2 linked regions of the Acidisarcina polymorpha genome follow. The main gene of each other region encodes a partner of the protein of the gene in region 2 in a complex. Links are inferred from orthologs where the notes say so. Each region holds a gene or a part of one and is shown on either strand. Other genes may lie near its edges. The genes, in order: tsaE and tsaD.

The links.
Region 1: the proteins of tsaD (region 2) and tsaE are in contact, whole or in part, in a crystal structure (PDB 6N9A), measured with the Thermotoga maritima proteins. The link is inferred for Acidisarcina polymorpha from one-to-one orthologs. Residues at the interface, in WP_004082750.1 of Thermotoga maritima: Cys10, Asp11, Arg49, His50, Leu82, Gly84, Gly135, Gly136, Glu154, Thr155, Leu156, Asp157, Asp158, Ser159, Glu162, Asp165, Lys166, Arg169, Leu170, Tyr175, Lys213, Thr214, Leu217, Tyr218, Gln221, Arg222, Asn324; in WP_004082108.1 of Thermotoga maritima: Leu37, Gly38, Lys46, Lys57, Val59, Lys60, Ser61, Thr63, Phe64, Thr65, Leu66, Met67, Val69, Pro71, Tyr82, Arg83, Leu84, Asp86, Asp88, Phe89, Asp93, Ile128, Asp130, Glu131, Arg134.

Annotation. Positions count from the first base shown.
Region 1 is NZ_CP030840.1:1,401,260-1,411,086, reverse strand. Bases 2,375-5,373 are described here. They hold tsaE (tRNA (adenosine(37)-N6)-threonylcarbamoyltransferase complex ATPase subunit type 1 TsaE), read left to right. Parts: upstream 2,375-3,635; coding sequence 3,636-4,112; downstream 4,113-5,373. Other genes in these bases: aroE (shikimate dehydrogenase), read right to left, coding at 4,829-5,373; ACPOL_RS06170 (hypothetical protein), read right to left, coding at 4,228-4,797; ACPOL_RS06180 (NAD(P)H-hydrate dehydratase), read left to right, coding at 2,375-3,676. Outside these bases: cell division protein FtsZ, read left to right, coding at 1-297; ACPOL_RS06185 (penicillin-binding transpeptidase domain-containing protein), read left to right, coding at 560-1,846; more of ACPOL_RS06180, read left to right, coding at 2,027-2,374; more of aroE, read right to left, coding at 5,374-6,394; ACPOL_RS06155 (M3 family metallopeptidase), read left to right, coding at 7,025-9,058; ACPOL_RS06150 (SDR family NAD(P)-dependent oxidoreductase), read left to right, coding at 9,144-9,827. UniProt on the Escherichia coli protein: Required for the formation of a threonylcarbamoyl group on adenosine at position 37 (t(6)A37) in tRNAs that read codons beginning with adenine.
Region 2 is NZ_CP030840.1:3,824,083-3,833,892, reverse strand. Bases 1-2,982 are described here. They hold tsaD (tRNA (adenosine(37)-N6)-threonylcarbamoyltransferase complex transferase subunit TsaD), read left to right. Parts: upstream 1-878; coding sequence 879-2,087; downstream 2,088-2,982. Other genes in these bases: pruA (L-glutamate gamma-semialdehyde dehydrogenase), read left to right, coding at 2,143-2,982; ACPOL_RS16325 (CCA tRNA nucleotidyltransferase), read right to left, coding at 1-791. Also shown: more of pruA, read left to right, coding at 2,983-3,741; ACPOL_RS16310 (response regulator transcription factor), read right to left, coding at 3,777-4,433; ACPOL_RS16305 (NAD(P)/FAD-dependent oxidoreductase), read left to right, coding at 4,983-6,635; ACPOL_RS35520 (sensor histidine kinase), read left to right, coding at 6,651-8,096; flagellar motor stator protein MotA, read left to right, coding at 8,398-9,285; ACPOL_RS16290 (flagellar motor protein MotB), read left to right, coding at 9,438-9,810.

The sequences.
Region 1 (9,827 bases), 2.4 Mb from region 2 along the record:
AAGCCGGAAGAACCGCCCGTCATCGTCTACTCCACCGGTTCTTTGAGGATGGAGGAGCCGACTTCCCCGAATATCACGGCCGTGGCGGACCCCACCCACGACGTGGACTTCCTGCAGCCGATTGATTTTGCAAGTCGAGAAGGAGAGGACGTGGAGGGCGCGCCGAAAGAGCATCTGGTGATGGTTGCAAATAGGCCACAGCCGCGCATGTACAGCGGGTCCTTGGACGCTGAGGAGCATGACACGGAACGGGAAGACCTCGACGTCCCAGCGTTTTTGCGTCGGGGAGGGCTGTGACAGGTTTACACTTAGACAGGTTTACACTGAGGGAGTGATTCAGCTTTGAGGTTTCAGGTGGATGTCCCGAGGTCGCGCAACCGCGACGCTGGCTCCGGGTCTAAATTACTTCCGGTTCACGGCGGTTTTGGTTGTATCCCGATTTGGAAGGCATCTTACTATTTTGGGACTCCGGCTGGAATTTAGCAGCAAGAGAAGAAATGCCTTACCTTACCGATCATTACACTCTGAGGGTACCCGTTCTTCTAGAGACCTGAAATTTATGAAACTGAACACACTCATAAAGTCATTATTGACGTCCCTTCTAATGCCGCTGGGAGCGGCGATGTCGCCGGTTTGCGTAGCAGCGACCGTCCATCACGTCCACCATCATGCCGGACAGGCCACCGCGTTGCATGCAGTCTCTGCGCATTCTGCTCATGCATCGACGCTTCAAAGACGAGCGGTCCATGCAGCTGGCTACGCGGGTGCTCATACCGTCGTGCATTCCTCCGGAAGGGCGGGCATGCGGAGGGCGAGCCTGGCTTACCGCCGGCGCCGTTCGTTCGAGCGATTTACGGGAAGCTCGTTTGTCGACGCCGACCTGACCACCGGGGACGTCACCGCCGGGGAAGACCCGGTGGTCAGAGCGGCTGCGGTCGAAGCTCTAGGAAATATGAATGGTACGGTTGTGGCCATCGATCCGAAGAACGGCCGCATTCTCGCCATGGTGAACCAGAAGCTCGCCTTGAGCGGGGGCGCCGAACCATGCTCGACGATCAAGGTTTCTGTTGCCTTGGCAGCACTGCAGGAAGGCATTATTACCAAGGACACTCCGGTCAACCTGGGCGGCAGCTATCACATGACGCTCACCGAGGCTCTGGCCCACTCCAACAACCTTTATTTTGAGACCCTCGGCCGGACCCTCGGATTTGAGCGAGTTCGCCATTATGCAAATCAGTTTGGTCTGGGGGAGTTGGCTGGCTACAATATCCCGGGCGAGACCCTGGGCACCTATCCAGACGAGGTACTTCCAGAGGCTCAGGGCGGCGTCGGCAGAATGTGCAGCTTCGGCGAGGGCGTTTCGATGACGCCGCTGCAGTTGGGTGCTCTCGTCTCCTCCATTGCAAATGGAGGGACCCTTTACTACCTCCAGCATCCAACCACGCCCCAGGAGGTGCTTGATTATCATCCTAAGATCAAGCGCACCCTCGATATTTCGAAAGTGATTCCAGAAATCCAGGACGGTATGCACGCTGCGACTCTTTACGGTACCGCCCGCAGCCTCCGTGCAAACTTCAACGAGTTTCCGGTGATGGGCAAGACCGGCACCTGCTCGAACAATGGCACCCGGTTTGGCTGGTTTGCTTCCTACGCAGATACCCAATATGGACGCATAGTCACGGTCTTCTTCCTCGAAGGAGGACGTCCCACCTTCGGACCTCGCGCCGCGGAGTTGACCGGAGTCTTCTATCGGAATCTTTGGGACCACAGCTACTTCGTGGAGAAATCGGCACCGGATCAATCAACCGCGCCAGGCAATGCTACCGTGCTGGGCGTCTCGCAATAACAATGCAAGGGTTAGTCATTCAAGACCGGCCTCCGACTGGAGGCCGTTTGTTTTTCGGCGGAGAATAAAGAGAAGTCGGTCAAAATTGCAGGAGAGTGCGTTCGATCAGCTTCTTCCCCGGAGATGCCAAGACGCCCTCTGCTTGGCATCGACGACACTAGTAGAATGCGCTGGGTGCCAATGAAGATTCTTACCGCTAAAGAGATGCGCGAAGTCGACGTACGGACGGTCGAGCAATATGGCGTCGCTGCGACGACGCTGATGGAGAATGCCGGCGCAGCGGTTGCTCGCTTTGTGCTTCGCGAGTTTCCCGACTATGCCCGCATCACGATTCTTTGCGGACGGGGCAACAATGGTGGGGATGGCTTTGTGGCCGCCCGCGCACTCGCCGAGGCTGGACGGGTCGTCGCTGTCCTGCTTCTTGGAGAAGCGGCTGACCTCAAGGGCGATGCCAAGGTCATGTTTGAGCGCCTTCCGCAGCGGGCCCTCTTCGCGAAGGACGAAGCAGCGCTCGACGAACCTTCTGTCCGAGCGCTTTTCAGCAATACTGAACTATTTCTCGATGCCGTCGTAGGAACTGGCTTCCAGCCCCCCTTGCGTGGCGTCGTGGCTGCCCTCGCCGAACGCATCCATGGCCTCGAAGCGCCGGTGGTTGCCGTCGATCTTCCGTCCGGGTGGGACGCCGACTCGCGCGGGGCCGACTCGCCTGGGGCCTTCCGTGCCGATGCAGTTGTCACCTTCACCGCACCGAAGCCGGCCCACCTATTTGGCAACATGACGCGAGGGGGGATCGTGGTCGCCGGGATTGGTTCTCCCGAAGAAGCCATCATTTCAACGACTGGCTTGACGTGGAGCGGTGCGGCAGCCGAAGTCTCCCATAAACCCCGCGTTCCAGACAGCAACAAGGGAATGTTTGGCCACGTTCTCGTCGTAGGAGGAGCAAAAGGGACGGCGGGAGCTGCTGCAATGGCGTCGGTCTCAGCTCTTCGCGCCGGCGCTGGACTGGTGACGGCCGCGGTTCCGGAATCAATTCTCCCGACGGTGGCGCGCGCCGCACTTGAGCTCATGACTGTCCCCCTGGTTCAGGGCAAACACGGGGAGATCGCTCGCGTCAACGCAGATCCTGAACGCCTCAAATTTTTGATCGAGAAGATCACGGTTTTGGCCGTGGGTCCCGGGATCTCCCAGCATCCGGAAACGGCCGAATTTGTGATCGAACTGGTTAGACAGTCGCGATTGCCTCTGGTCCTTGACGCTGACGCCCTGAACATCGTCTCGAAGAACCCCGAGCTTCTCGACGGAAGCCAGCGCCCGGTGATCATCACGCCTCACCCGGGCGAGATGGCGAGACTCATCGGTGGGAGTGTCAAGGACGTTCAGGCGGATCGCGAGAATACTGCTCGCAACTTCGCCACGCGTCATCAGGTTACCGTTGTCCTCAAAGGCTGGCGAACTTTGATAGCGCATCCCAACGGCGCGGTCGCCGTAAACACTACCGGCAACCCGGGTATGGCGAAGGGAGGCAGCGGAGACATCCTCACCGGAATCGTTGCGGCCATGGTCGCACAATATGCCCGCGATCCGGCTGCCGAGAACGTCGCTGCGGCAGTCACGGCCGCCGTCTACCTCCACGGACTGGCTGCGGATCTGGCGGTGTTGGAACAAGACGAACATACCTTGCTGGCGACCGATACAGTTTCACATCTTTGTAACGCTTTCCGCTATCGCTCTAAGGACAAAGGCGGGTATGTTTGGTTACAGGGGTTTCCAAATGCCGAAGACAGAAGATATGACAGCGGAGACAACCAGCAACGAAGGCCAGGTGTTTGAAACGAACGGAAGCGATGAGACCATTGGCGTCGGGCGAGAGATCGCCAAGCTGCTGACCCCGCCCAAATTTCTGATCCTTCGCGGCGATCTGGGTGCTGGCAAGACCACGCTGGTCAAGGGAATTGCCGAAGGTTTGAATGCAGCTGAAGCGGAGGAAGTAACTAGCCCGACCTTCACTCTGATCCACGAGTACGAGGGCCAGTTTCCTGAGTCCGGACACGAGACGCCCGTGAAGTTGTACCACCTGGACCTGTATCGAGTGGATGCGGAAAGACAGCTTGAAGCTTTGGGACTCGATGAGCTGGCGGGTCCGGATAGCATCGTTTTGGTTGAATGGGGGGAAAAATTTCCCAGTGTGGTTAAGCGCAGCGATGGAGAAATTGTGGTGAAGTCCGCTGGCGGTGACGCCCGCCGGATTACTGTGAACCTGCGTTGAGCGCTTTTCCGCCAGGCCGAGCGGCACCGATCCTGGCTAGCTTTGATATCCCAAGCCAGCTTTAATATCCCATGTCGGCCAAGCCGAGGAGCAGTGTATCTTCGGGATCCGTTGACTACGCTCTAAACATAAGGAACAGGATCGCGCCCAGGACGACCAGAAGCAGCACTACGATCGAGATCGCCCAGGTTCTGACGGTCTTCTTGAGGGAAGTTAGCGCCTCGAGAGTTTGGGCTTGCCGTTGCGTCTCCGACTCGAAAGACTTGCTGATCCAGGTCAAGCGCTCCTGCAGATACTTAAGGTCGGCGGTCTGATTCTTCAGCTGCCCATTGAGGTCCCGCAAAGACGCGCGTATCTCCTCATACTCCTCCTCCCGATGATGGTCATCTGGGGTTGGCATAGCCGCCCCGCCGCCAGCGCTAAGCACATTGGTGCCCAGCACACTGCGCTCCAGCAGCGGCAGTACGCGCGCAAGATACGGCAGAAGAACTCGAAGTTGAAGCAAGATGCGCCACATGGAAGGACGAGGATCCTTTTTGTCTTCAAGAGACAGAGCGGTTATAGGAGTATGACTGAGTTCGGCGTGCGCTTCCTTCAGATTCGGAGACGGGCTTTGTTCGTCGGACGCCAATTCGATGAGACGGTCTATTTCGGAGACTTGCCTGGTGAATGGTGACTTTGCCATAGGGAAGGTTGTAAGGGATCCATCGCTGTTCTTAGTGAGAGCCGTTGGCCGTTGCCGCTCGCTGCCGCAGCGAGTGAAGGACTACCCGTAGCATCTCATCTTCGGGAGCTGGCTTGCCAGTCCAGATCTCGAATTGCCGAGCGCCCTGATGCACGAACATCTCGATGCCGGTGATCACGGGAATGTTCTTCGCCCTCGCTGCTTTGATGAGCGGCGTATCGATAGGGTTATAAACCAGGTCGAAGACGATTCGCGCATTGATCTCTTCCGGCTTCAGCAAGGAGTGGGTCTTCACGCCACCCATTCCGACGGGCGTTGCATTCACAATGACATCAAAATCGCTCTTGCCAAGCTGTTCGGCTTTTGCGACCTTGGCTTTCGCTTCCTTGGCGAGTTTTTGAGCATTGAGCAAGCTTCGGTTCAGGATCGAGACCTCGGCGCCTTTTTCCTTGAGTCCGAAGACTGCGGCCCGGGCAGCGCCGCCTGCACCCAACACCAACACCTTCGCGCCGCGGAGAACTAAACGCTTCTCCAGCGGTCGAACCACGGCAGCCACATCGGTGTTGAAACCGTACAATTTTCCATCCTGAGAGCGGACGACGGTGTTGCAGGCGCCGATTTTTTCCGAAATGGCGTCGGTCTTTTGCAGATGCTTCAAGATTTCCTGCTTGAACGGCATCGTCACACTCAGCCCGCTCAAAGGAACCTCGCGAACCAGAGTCAGCAAGTCGCTTAGGGCCGAGGTCTGAAGCGGCAGGTATACGGAGTTCACTCGTTCTCGCCGAAAGGCGGCATTCAGCATCGTCGGGGAGAGTGAGTGCGTCACTGGATTGCCGGCAACTCCGTAAACTTTGGTCGCGGCGTCAAGTTGATCGACCCGGTAAAGTTCGAGCAGCGTCTGTGCCGAAAGCTGTCCAGGCGCCGTTTCCTCCCCCGTTGTTGCTGAGGCAAAGGTGAACACGCTGCCGGAGCGGGGCCCAAGAATGCGGCTGATGACGCCCTGTTCGCCCATACAAATACCCACCACATTGGCCTTGTCTCGTGCACGCTCCAGAAAGCGGATCAAGGCGACGTTGTCGGCCAAGCTGCGGGCGGTTGAGACTACTTTGATGAACTCCGGCTCGAAGGCTAGCATCCGCTCGAAGACGCCGTCCAGGTCTTTAGTGGTCACGAAATCGTGGTAGGACAGGATCAGCCCGCCGCCCTGTGCCCGCAACTTATCCATCGCTGCGGGGCGGATCTCCTCGGCGGTCTGCAATTCCACGTCAACCAGTTGACAGCCTGAGGCGATCGCCTTTTGAAGGACGTCCAGCTCGGCATGACTGGTGCCGACGAATCTGCCGCCAACTGCTTCGCGACGGCAGGTCGCGATGGCAGTCACTTCGGGGTGCTTGCCGAGAAATTCCTTTAACGCAGGAAGCGCCGCCAGAGGTTTAGGGAGATAGTCGATGCGGAATTCGAGAAATGTCGTCTCGCGGTAGGCAGTCTCCGCTTTCTGAACCAGATCCACGGGGGTCGAACCGATGATAGCGACGCAGATCTTACCGATCCGGGCTCGGAGGTAGTGGGAAGAGACAGATGAGAAGGTAGAATTCATGAAGTGACTGCGGCATCTTACCGGCGTTTTCGCCAGGATGCAAGATGATTGCCGCAACCATCGGCCGGGTGGCGCGTCAACGAGCGTCTACTTTGAATTCCCGTGGAGCGCACGCATCAACAACGGTGCGATTCCGAGGACAGCAAAGATCAAACCCAAGACCAGGTAGATCTCCAGGTGAGCAGCTTCATTCCAATGGTAGGCCCCGGCAGCCAGTGAAAACAGGACAATAGCGAAGACTATGCAGACCCGCGAATGCTGCAGTGGAGAGAATCCCATGGGAACGGTATTGGGCGCCCGCATCATGGACGGCATTATAAGCCGACCCCATAAGGTTTGTCATAGCAAGATATAAGTAATTTATTAATAAAATCGCCAAGCGGGTCGCGTGACCGGCTGCGGGCGAGCCCATGCTGCTCTCTGAGCGGGACTTGCGGGGGGGTCTCATTCTGGCATGACCGCCCAGTACTGCTGCCCCCACAGCGTTCAATCCCACTTCACCGAAACGATATGGCTTGGGGAAATGCCACCGGCCGCACCCCCAGAAAAAACCATCTATTCTGAAGAGTGAGGGCTTCCGCAGTGGTGAGGACTTCAGCCGGAATTTTTGAGGAGCGATCGAAAAGCCATATGAGTGTAGAGATAGCAGAGAGAAGAGAAGCGGCACTTGCAGAGGGCGCTGTCTCGCATGCCTGGATGGAAAAGGCCGATGCGGCCAGCGTGAAGGCGTGGGTTGACGCTCGTCTGGACCAATATCAGGCGAGTATCGACAAGCTGGTCTCCGTTCCAGGGCATCGGACGATTGAGAATACTTTGCGCCCCTTTGATGACGCTCAGGCTGTGCTGGCGATCGCCGGGCAGCAGGCATCGCTCCTCGACAGTGTCCATCCCGACAAGGCGGTGCGGGATGTCGCCCAAGCGGCGACGCAGAAAATCTCGGCGGCGGCGACCGCCTTATCGCTGAACCAGGAAGTTTATAACGCCCTCAGCGCTATCGACATCACCCCAGCGGACGCGGCGACGCGCCACTATGTCGAACGCACGTTGCTGCAATACCGGCTGTCCGGTGTCGATCGCGATGAGGCTACCCGCTCCAGGATCAAGGAACTGCAAGACAAGGCGACCGAGATCTCCCTGGCCTTCAGCCGGAACGTGCAAGAAGGCGCCCAGCATATCCAGGTGACCGAGGCCGAACTAGCCGGGCTTCCCGACGATTACTTGAAGGCACATCCTGCCGGGGAGGATGGCTTGATCACGCTCAGCACCGACTTCCCGGACATGCAGCCGCTGATGACCTATTGCAGGAATGCGGAGGCGCGGCGCCGTATGTTCCTCGCGTACCAGACGCGCGCCTATCCGCTGAACAAGGAATTGCTCCTCGACCTGCTGAAGGTCCGTCAGGAACTGGCCACGATTCTGGGTTACAAGACCTGGGCCGATCTAGCTACCGCCGACCAGATGATGCAGTCCGCCGAGCGGATGCAAGCCTTCCTGGACGAATTGGAAGAGGCGTCCAGGTCCGGCGCTGAGCGTGAATACGCGATGGTTCTGGGTTTCGCAAAGCAACAAGAGGCAGGCCTCGAGGAGATCGACTTGGCCGCCCGGGGCTACTGGTATGAGCAATTCCGCCGCTCCGCCTTCCAGTTCGATTCCCAGTCCGTCCGGCCATATTTCCCATACGCGCAGGTAGAACAAGGCATTCTCGCTACCGCGGAAAAGCTCTTCCAGGTACGCTTCGAGCAAGTCGAAGATGCCGACGTTTGGGATCCTTCAGTCAGTGCCTGGCGAGTCTTCGACGCCGATAAGGAGATTGCCGCTGATCGTGATGGAGAGAGGCAGATCGGGCTGTTCTATCTCGACATGCATCCGCGCGAGGGCAAAGATAAATGGTTCAGTGCCGCGCCCCTGGTGCCCGGCGTCCGCGACCGCCAGTTTCCCGAAGCGGCCTTGATCTGCAACTTTCCCGGCGGGAAAGAGGGCGACCCCGGCTTGATGCAGTACAGCGACGTTGTCACCTATTTTCATGAATTCGGCCATCTCATGCATGCCATCCTCGGGGGTCATCAGGAATGGGCGGGCATCAGCGGGATCCGCACCGAATGGGACTTTGTCGAAGCGCCCTCACAGATGCTCGAAGAGTTCTTCCGTGACCCGAAGCTGTTGGCCACATTCGCCCATCATTATGAGAGTGGTGAGGCGCTTCCGGCCGAGATCGTCCAGCGCATGAATCACGCCAGTGCCTTCGGCCGCGCCGATAGCATCCGGACTCAGCTGGTTTACACCAGCTACTCACTCGACACGCATAATGTCGATCCCGAGAAGATCGATCTCGATCGCCTGCTCCAAGCGGAATACAAGCGATTCTCTCCCTACGCCTGGATTGAAGGGAACCGCATGTACGCGAGTTTTGGGCATCTGATCGGGTATTCGTCAAACTACTACACCTACCTCTTCGATAAGGCAATTGCACTTGACTTCTTCAACCAGTTCGATCGTGAAAACCTGCTCGAAGGGCCGGCCGGCCTACGTTACCGCCAGACAGTACTCGAGCCCGGCGGCGCTCGCCCGGCCCGGGAACTGGTGCAGGAGTTTCTCGGCAGACAGCAAAGTCTTGAAGCATTCAAGGCCTGGATCAGTGAGGAATTCGCTAGCCCAGCTTCATAAAACCTCTGAACGAGGGACGCTGGGATGCAATTCAGCCGCTTCTTTAAAATTTCTTCCCGGCTTCAGTCAGGTTTTGAGGAATAACATGACCAGTTCAGCTCAAGGATCGTCAATTCTACGCAAGCGATGGCAAGGTAAATGGGGACTCGTCACCGGAGCCAGCGCCGGCATCGGTATGGCACTGGCTGAGGAGCTGGCTGCCGCCGGCGTGAATCTGGTGCTGACCGCACGCCGCCAGGATCGACTGCAGGCCCTCGCAGCAAAATTGGCGACCGCCTTCGGTATCCAGACCAAGGTCTTGGTCGCCGATCTGGAACAAGCCGACGCTCCTGAGCAAATCTTTGCCGCCACTGAGGGCGCCGGCCAATCGATCGATGTCCTCATCAATAATGCCGGCTTTGGCTACTACGGAGAGTTCTCCAAAGGGGACCCGGCCCGGCAAACCGCCATGGTGCAGGTCAACTGCTCTGCGGTCGTCGCGCTCACCAACCTGTTCTTGCCCAGGATGATCGCTCGGAAGCGAGGGGACATTATGATCGTTGCATCGACCGCGGCCTACCAACCAGTCCCGTATCTGGCGACCTATGCGGCTACGAAAGTCTTCGATCGCTTTCTCGCCGAAGCCCTGGCCCAAGAGGTGAGACCCTTTGGGGTTCACGTTAGTGCACTCTGTCCTGGACCTACGGAATCTGAGTTCGGCCAGGTCGCCGGCTCACCGGCAGACCAATTTCGCGGATCGCAGAAAGCCAGTTCTGTCGCCCGGAAGGGA
Region 2 (9,810 bases):
ACATCTCCCTCAGGATGAAACTGCGGCGGCTGTTCGACGCCATGCATCTTCGCAACCTCGGGCAGCACTTCCTGCAACAACCCGGTTCGATCGAGCAATTCAAAGGCACGGCGAGCGTGCCCCTCGGTCAGCATTCGAGTCAACTCATCGCGCACTCGTTCCCGGCTGACTTGCTTGATCTCACTGGCGAGGGATTGGATAGCCCTTAACGTTGCTTCCTCAATCGAAAAATCAAACCGCGCAGCAAAACGAACTCCGCGAAGCATCCGCAGCTTATCTTCCGCAAACCGCCGCCGCGGATCGCCAATGGCCCTCACCACACCCGCGGCTAGATCTGCTCGTCCGCCGACGAAGTCGAGAACCGCTGTGTCGACATCGCCGCTCGTGCGTAGAACCTCGGGATCCAACAACATGCCGTTGATGGTGAAGTCGCGCCGCTGCACGTCTTCTTCGGCACTCTCGGAGAAGCGGACCGCGTCAGGGTGGCGTCCGTCTGAATAGGAGCCATCATTCCTGAATGTCGCAACCTCGGTGACAATCTCCTCGCCGTCGATCTCAACAGCAACCAGCACCACGCCGAAGTGAGCCCCAACGGCGAAGGTCTGCGGAAAAAGATCAAGGACGACCTCCGGCACCGCGTTGGTCGCCACATCAAAGTCTTTGGGTTGACGGCCGAGCAGGAGATCGCGCACACATCCACCCGCGAAGTAGGCCGCATAGCCATCCGCTCGCAGCCTCGCCGCTACAGCATCGGCCGCTCTCTGACGCGCTGAATTGGGGTGGCTTGCCATGCTCTCTCCGGCGTCCAAGGACTCGCTTCACACGGACAAGGACTCGCTCTACTAATACGAAGTACTCGCTCTACTAATATTAGAGATGTGAATCCGTCTCCGGAGTCTTCATCGTCTATCGGCCGCCGATCTGAATCCATAGCTTCCACCGGGCTGGTTCTCGGGATTGAAAGCTCGTGCGATGAGACCGCAGCCGCCGTTGTCCGCTACGGCCGGGAGACCCTGTCTAACATTATCGCCTCGCAGATTGCCACGCACGCGCTCTTTGGCGGGGTAGTTCCCGAACTAGCTTCCCGCGAGCATCTCCGCAACATTGTGCCGGTCGTCCGTGCCGCTCTCGCTGCCGCAGGCGTCGGCTTCCGGGATCTGGACGCGATCGCGGTCACTCACGGTCCCGGACTGGCTGGAGCGCTGCTGGTAGGCATCACTTATGCTAAGTCCCTGGCCTATGCGCTCGGTAAGCCGCTGATAGCAGTCAACCACCTGGAAGGACATATCCATGCCGTGCTCCTCGAGCACGCTAGCCAGCAGCAATCGCCCACATCTCCGATCCTTGCCCTGGTCGTCTCTGGAGGCCACACTCATCTCTACCTGGCTGACTGCGGCGATGAGGCGTCCGGCGGAGTGTGGCAGTATCGCAACGTTGGCCGCACAGTTGACGACGCCGCCGGAGAGGCCTTCGACAAGGTCGCCAAGCTGCTCGGTCTCCCTTATCCAGGTGGCCCCTGGATCGACGTCCTCGCTCCTTTTGGAGATCCGAAGGCCGTGCCCTTTGCCTTTGCTCAAATCAAGACCAAGCACCGCGCCCAGCGTGCCGGAGACTTGGCAGCCTCGCCGAAGATGCTCTTCTCGTTCAGCGGCATCAAGACCGCCGTCCTCCGGTACATCGAAGCTCACGATCTGAAAGCGTCGATTGAAGCGCGCCGTCTGGCCCTCGCTGCCTTTGCCACTCCAAAAGTGGACGACGCTCGGGCTCTCTGTGACTCGCAAACCCTCAACCTGATCGCGAGTTTCCAGTACGCGGTCGTCGGAGATCTGCTCCGCAAGACCTTACGGGCAGCGGAAACGCTGGGAATTCAGAGTCTTATCGTCACTGGCGGAGTCGCGGCGAATCGCGAACTTCGCAGCCGGTTCGCGGCCGAAGCCAGCACCCGCAGCCTCCCCATTGCTTTTCCTTCGCTGGCGCTCTCGACCGACAATGCCGCCATGATTGCCGCGGCCGCATGGCCAAGGTTCCTGGCTAAGGATTTTGCCTTAAACAGCCTGAACGCCGAACCATCGCTGCCATTGCAGTAACGTCACCCATCAGCTTCTTGGCCCGCTCCGGAGCTAAGCGTAAACTGGTTCTGCTATGGCTACCGCGACGATAGGCACCGTGATTCTTCCACGAACGCCGATGGGCGTTTTCCGCAACGAACCGTTCACCGATTTCTCCCACAGCGATAAGCAGCATGCGATGAAGGACGCGTTGCTCAAAGTCGGGGATCTGCTCGGCCATGAATATCCATTGATCATCGGCGGCGAACGCCTGCATACTCCAGGAAAAATCGAGTCGCACAACCCGGCTCGGCCAGCGCAAATCGTCGGCATTCATCAAAAGGCCGGCAAAGATCATGCCGAAGCCGCCATTCAAGCAGCACTGACGGCGTTTAGCGCGTGGAAATATGTACCCGCCGGAACCCGGAGTTCGCTGTTGCTACGAGCGGCAGAGATTATTCAGCACCGGAAGTTTGAGTTCTGCGCGTGGCTGGTTTACGAGGTCGGCAAAAACTGGGCCGAAGCCGATGCCGACGTTGCCGAGACCATTGATTTTCTGGAGTTCTACGCTCGCGAAGCACTTCGTCTGGCTGCCGCCACGACCCCCATCCAATATCCGGGCGAACGGGATGAGCTGCTTTATATTCCCCTCGGGGTTGGCGCAGTGATTCCGCCATGGAACTTCCCTTTCGCCATCATGGCGGGGATGACTGCTGCAGCAATCGTCACCGGCAACACCGTCGTGCTGAAGCCCTCGAGCGATTCTCCGACCATCGCGGCCAAATTCGTAGAAGTGCTCGAAGAGGCTGGGATGCCTCCCGGGGTGGTGAACTTCTGCCCCGGCTCCGGCGCGACCTTTGGCAATGCCATCGTGGAGCATCCTAAAACGCGTTTCATCGCGTTCACCGGATCCCGCGATGTCGGTCTAGACATCCATGAAAAAGCCGCCAAAACGCAGCCAGGCCAAATTTGGATCAAACGGACGGTGCTCGAAATGGGCGGCAAGGACTCGATCATCGTCAGCGGCGACTGTGATCTCGATGCAGCCGTTGATGGCGTGATCGCGTCGGCTTTCGGATTCAGCGGGCAGAAGTGTTCGGCTTGTTCGCGGGCGATCGTGGACGAGCTGGTCTACGATCTCTTCATCGAACGAATCAGGGAACGCGTCGCCTCACTGACCATCGGAGATCCTACTCTGAATCCGAACATGGGACCGGTCGTGAATCATGCGGCGATGCAAAGCATTCTCAGCTACATCGAAATTGGAAAGTCGGAGGGGCGCCTGATCGCCGGCGGCCAGGCCATCGAATCTCCCGAAGGCGGCTACTTCGTTGCACCCACCGTCTTTGCCGATGTCGCACCTACCGCGCGGCTTGCGCAGGAAGAGATCTTCGGACCCGTCCTGGCGCTGATCAAGGCAAAAGGCTTTGAAGAAGCGCTCTCAATTGCCAATAACACTGAATATGGCTTGACCGGCGCGATCTATACTCACGACCGAGTGGAACTTGACCGCGCCCGGCTCGACTTCCACGTAGGCAATCTCTACTTGAACCGCAAGTGTACCGGCGCAATGGTGGGGGCCCATCCGTTCGGCGGATTCAACATGTCCGGTACGGATTCGAAAGCTGGCGGTCCCGACTACCTGCTTCTCTTCACCCAGGCAAAATCGGTGGCCGAGAGACTTTCAGTGTAGAGCTTGCCTCGAAGGAGATCCAACGCTCGATCGTTTCACACGTGGATCTCCATCTGGTTTCCTACCGCGGCTGCGGCCTCGGCCAATATCCGGTGATGGATGGTGAAAAGCGCCAACTCGAGCCGGTCGGAAACTCCGGTCTTGTCGTAAATGCTGCGCAGGTAGTTTTTAATCACCTGTTCCGTGGTCCCCAAACGGATGCCGATCTCCCGGTTCTTGCATCCTTGGACGATGAGCGCGACAATCTTCATTTCTTTCGGCGTGAGCCGGTCCCGGACGCGCGCACCTACCTGGTCGTCGATGGCGTCGCCGGTGTTGGGAAGGGCAGCATGAATCACCCGCTCCCCGCGAATGACCCGGCGCACACAATCGATCAGGGCTGCGCTGGTTACATCCCGATACATCAGACCTTGCACCGTCCCGGTGATCTGCTCCGGAGGAGTCTCATTGTTCTCCGCAATCAGAATCACCCGGCTGGCCACTGCCCGGGCTCCTTCGACGACCTTCGCTAGATCAGCTCGAAGCGAGCAGGCGACAATCACGACAGAGCCGCGAAACGTGTTCACGGCGTGGTAAAGCCTGGGGCTGTCGGGACATTGGGCGATGATCCGCAAATCGTCTTCCATGGCCAGGACTTTAGCAGTCCCAGCACGAAAAATAGCCTGGTTATCAGCCAGAATAATCTTATTCATCGGTACGATGCCTCGTTAAATTCGCGTATATGTCGATCTGGACGGGCACATGCGGAACGTGGCCGAACGCCAAGGTCGCTCGCGACAGGAGTGTCTTGCGCGGGCGGCCTTATGGCACCCATCTCTTCCTCGTGTATCGACGATTGCGATCGACTTCTTTTCCGGTGTCTCCAATTCAGACAGATCCGCTCTTGAAATTCAACAAATCGGCTGGGAAAAGAAGGAATTCAGTGGTGGACTGACGTGCTTTCATGCGTCCTATCAACTTGGACCGTTGAGAAATACACTACCGCAGCAGTAACAAAATACGGGGAAAAATCGTAACGGCTTGTGCAATATGATTCATCCGGATGTACACACCTGATAAGCCTGGGTCCGCTGAGCGTCGGATCCGCGGACGGCTCGCGACGCTCTCGTTCCTGAGATATTGCACCTGGCCGTAAACTTGTAGAGCAGGACTGGAAAAACGCTCTGGATATGGGCGGGCAAGATTCCCGTCAGGGCTTAAGTGCGCTGAGGGAAAATCATGAGAGGGTGGAGCAGGTTTTTATGGGCAAGCCGGTAATCCTCGCGGTCGACGACGACATTAGCGTGCTCGAGGCGGTCGTACAAGACCTGCGCCGTCAATACGGCGCTGGCTATCGCATTCTTCGCGCCGGATCCGGGCAGGCAGCATTGGATACCTGCGCACAGTTAGTGGAGCGAGGCGACTCGGTAGCGCTCTTCCTCTCCGATCAGCGCATGCCGGGCATGACTGGAGTCGAGCTGCTCGAGAAAGCACAACTTGTCTTTCCCGAGGCCAAGCGGGCGCTGTTGACCGCCTATGCGGACACTGAGGCGGCCATCCGGGCGATCAACTCCGCGAAAATCCACTACTATCTCACCAAACCTTGGGATCCGCCCGAAGAACGGCTCTACCCCGTATTAGACGATCTCCTGGGCTCGTGGAGAGAGGGCTACAAGCCACCATTTGAAGGTTTGCGCGTGATCGGTCCCCGTTGGTCTTTGAAAGATCACCAGGTGAGGGATTTTCTGTCCCGCAACCAGATTCCGTATGAATGGCTGGATCCGGAACGTAGCGACGAGGCACAGCAGCTGCTGGTCAAATACAAGCTTGATGAGCACAAGCTTCCTGCAGTCCTGTTTGCGGATGGAACGTCGCTAGTTCAACCATTGCAAACTGAACTTGCTTCGAAGATCGGTCTGCATGTCACCGCGGAAAGGGATTTCTACGACGTCGTCATCGTAGGGGCGGGGTTGGCAGGGTTGGCTGCGGCGGTCTACGCGACGTCGGAGGGTTTGCGGGCCCTGCTAATCGAGCCGGAAGCTCCCGGAGGACAGGCTGGCAGCAGCTCTCGGATTGAAAACTATCTGGGATTTCCGACCGGAGTGAGCGGAGCCGAGTTGGCCAAACGCGCGTTCATTCAAGCATCCCGCTTTGGAACCGAGTTCCTCGCCCAGACTGCGACCGGTATTCGCAGCGCCAACCAATATCATTTTGTGACCCTCGCCGACGGCAAGGAAGTCTCTTGCCGCGCAGCGCTGCTAGCAGTCGGAGTCAACTATCGACGGCTCGAGATTCCCGGGCTCGACCGGTTCACCGGCGCCGGCATTTATTACGGAGCGGCGATGACTGAGGCGATCTCCTGCCGCGACGAGGAGGTTTTTATCGTTGGCGGAGCCAATTCCGCCGGCCAGGCGGCGATGTATTTCTCGAAATATGCCCGAAAAGTAACCATGCTGGTGCGGGGAGAGTCGCTCGAGAAGAGCATGTCGAAATACTTAATCGATCAGATTGCTGGTACATCCAACATAGTGGTTGAGACGAGATCGCATGTAGTTGAGGCATGCGGCGAGGAAAGATTGGCAGCGATTCGGGTTTCTACAGCGGACGGAGAGAGTACCAGGCCGGCCTCCGCGCTGTTCATTTTTATCGGAGCGGCGCCTAATACTGGATGGTTGCCCGAGGGAGTCATGCGCGATCCGAACGGGTTTATATTGTGTGGACGCGATCTCATGATCGAGGGCAGGATGCCGAAGAGTTGGAAGGAAGACCGACAGCCCTATCTTTTGGAGACCAGTATTCCTGGAGTATTCGCCGCGGGAGATGTCCGTCATGGTTCGATCAAGCGGGCAGCGTCCGCAGTAGGGGAGGGTTCCATTTCGGTGCAGTTTATGCACCAGTATCTGGCCAGGTTCTAAAGCCAGCTCACCACGATGCCCGATGAACAGCTAGTCACGACAGTGAAGGTAAACGCGCGAGAAGTCTATTCCGACTTGCGCCAGATAGCCATATTCTCGCAACTCCGTGAAGAGGATGCCGGATGCCTCGGTGAAGTCGAGGTGGTTCATGCACCCGCCGGGTCAGTGCTTTACAAAGAGGGCGAACAGGTGCGCGGTCTCTCCGGACTGCTGCGCGGTGAGATTCGCGGATTCAAGAAGGAGGACGACGGCTCGAGAGGACTCCTCCTGCACTTTACTGCCGGGGAGAGCTTTGGAGAGGTACCACTGCTCACCGGGCGTCCAGCTACCGTCACCTTTTCAGAAGTGGTGTTGGATACAACCCTGATTCGGGTGGATGAAGAGGGGTTTTGGCGACTGATGGCGACCTGCCCCGTCGTCCGCCAGGCGGTGGTGGCGAATATGGAGCGCCGCCTGCAGGATTATCAGGCGTTCGCGCTTCACCGTGAGAAGCTGATGTCGCTAGGGACCCTGGCGGCAGGCTTGATGCATGAGCTCAACAATCCCGGTACGGCAGCCCGGCGAGCGGCGGCCCAGCTGCGAGAAAATCTGGTACAGCTTCAGCAAATCAGCCTGCGGTTTTGTGAATCGCCCCTGCAAGGGGAACAGATCGATTGTATGAAGAGCCTTCAGAAACGCGCTCTCACCTGTGAAAAGCAGAAGGCGATGAGTTCCCTCGATCAATCGGACGCCGAGGAATGTCTAGCCGAATGGCTGGATGCGGCGGGAGTGCAGAACAGTTGGAAGATGGCTCCAACGCTCACCTCGGTTGGCATCACCGACCGGGATTTGGACTGCACTCAGCATGCCTTTCGTGGCGCTGATCTCTCGGACGCCCTGAATTGGCTTGCGTCTCTCGTTTCCAGCATGCAACTCGTGGTGGCCATCGAAGAAAGCATTACCCGGGTGTCAGAATTAGTTACCGCGGTTAAGAAATATTCCTATAACGAAAATACGACCCAGGTCCATGTGATCGATGTTCATGATGGCCTGCAGAGCACAATTACGATCCTGGCCCACAAACTGCGCCCGAAAGACCTGAAGGTCGATAAAAAATTCGCCGCTAATCTCCCGGAAATTGAAAGCCGTGGCGCCGGTTTAACCCAGGTGTGGACAAACCTGATTGATAACGCCGTGGACGCGAGCCCCGACAGAGGAACCATCTACGTTCGTACCTGGGCGGAGGATGGCTTCGTGTGTGTCGGTATTGCCGATGAGGGGTCGGGCATCCCCGAGGAATTTCAAAAGCATATCTTTGACCCATTTTTTACCACCAAGCCAGTGGGTGTCGGTACCGGGCTTGGGCTGGACATTGCAAGGCGGATCGTGGTGAGTTCCTTTGGCGGCGAAATTGGATTTAACACGACTCCCGGCAAAACCGAATTCGTGGTCCGCATTCCGACCGGCAAATCAACTTCCTAAAGACCTCTTTTCCCCACTCTGCAGACGTTGTGAAAGCTCCGCGACCTTCGCTGCAGGGCTGAAATTGGCTGCTCCGATGCGAACCACTTGAGCCGGCGGTCATTTCCTCGAAGTAGCGGCCTACGTCAATCTCCGGAAGCCACACCATCTGTACTTCTTCTCTAGCAGTCAAGTTCAACCATCCCGGTGCCGATAGAGCCGGTGAGACGGTCGATTTTTCTCCCTTTACCCCTGGGTTAGAGAAGCCACCTCCGAACGACGGTTGGATCGCCGTCCCGATGCGGATTTCTGGGAGCGTGATGTGTTTGCCATAATCGGTATCGTGTTAGTGTTCGGGGCCGTCATAGGCGGCTTCATGATGGAGAAGGGACACTTGGCCGTGCTGGTGCAGCCGGCCGAGGTCTTGATCATCGTCGGCGCCGCAGTGGGCACGCTGCTGACTGCCAACCCGTTGCACATCCTCAAACAGATCATTGGCGCCCTGCTGGGGACAATCGGCAGCTCCAAGTTCGGCAAGGTCCGCTACATCTCCTCGCTGACCATGATGTTCGAACTGCTCAACAAGGTCCGCCGCGGCGGTCTACTCTCGATTGAAGGCGATATTGAGAAACCGGAAGAGAGCGAGATCTTCAAGAAATATCCGGAGTTCCTGAAGGATCATCACGTCTGCCACTTTGTCTGCGACACGATGCGCATGATCGTCACCGGAGGAGTTGACCCCTTCGACATGGACCAGATGATGGAGCTGGATATGGATGTCTGCCATCATGGCGCCTCTGCGCCGATCACCGCGCTTTCGACGGTCGCGGATGCGTTGCCGGGTCTCGGGATTGTCGCTGCGGTGCTCGGCGTGGTCATTACCATGGGCGCCTTGAGTGGTCCGCCGGAAGAGTTGGGGAAAAAGGTTGCAGCAGCCTTGGTCGGCACATTCCTAGGAATTCTGTTGTGTTATGGAGTCGTTGGTCCGCTGAGCTCGAATATGACCAAGGCCACCGAGGAAGAACACACTTACGTGCACATGCTACGAGTCCTGATGCTGGCCTCGATGAAAGGAAATGCACCGCAGACCGTGGTTGAGATTGCTCGCCGATCTATTCCGCTCCATGTCCGGCCGACGTTCGAGGAATTGGAAGCAGCTTGCCGAGGTGAGTCGGCAGCGCCGGCCGCAACCGAAAAAGAGGCCGCCTAGATAGAAGAAGAAGTGCTGCCGGGGACTAACCATCTCTCCCTGGACCTCCTGTCGACAAAAATGCGCGTCTGCTTGGCGGTTCTCGCGGGACTAGTCTTTTTTCGAACGAATCGCTATCCATTCACACCTGCAACTTCGGAGCGCTCCAAGGTATGGCTAAGCCGACCATTATCATCATTAAGCGCGGGAAAGGGCATGCCGGCCACCATGGCGGGGCCTGGAAGGTCGCCTATGCCGACTTCGTCACCGCGATGATGGCTCTCTTTATCGTGTTATGGCTCTTGAATACTAGCGAGCACACCAAGAAAGTTGTTGCCGGTTATTTCAACGATCCGCTAGGCAAGTCGACCGAAGTTGGATCCGACAAGTCGGGATCGGGCGAGGCACTCCCCTTTACCAAGGAAAATATAGAAAAACTGAAGGAGCAGCTGGAGCGGCAGATCCATCAGACGGTCAACTTAAAGGACCTTTCCAAACAAGTCGAGATGACTGTCACTCCGGAAGGACTTCGGATCGAGCTGCTCG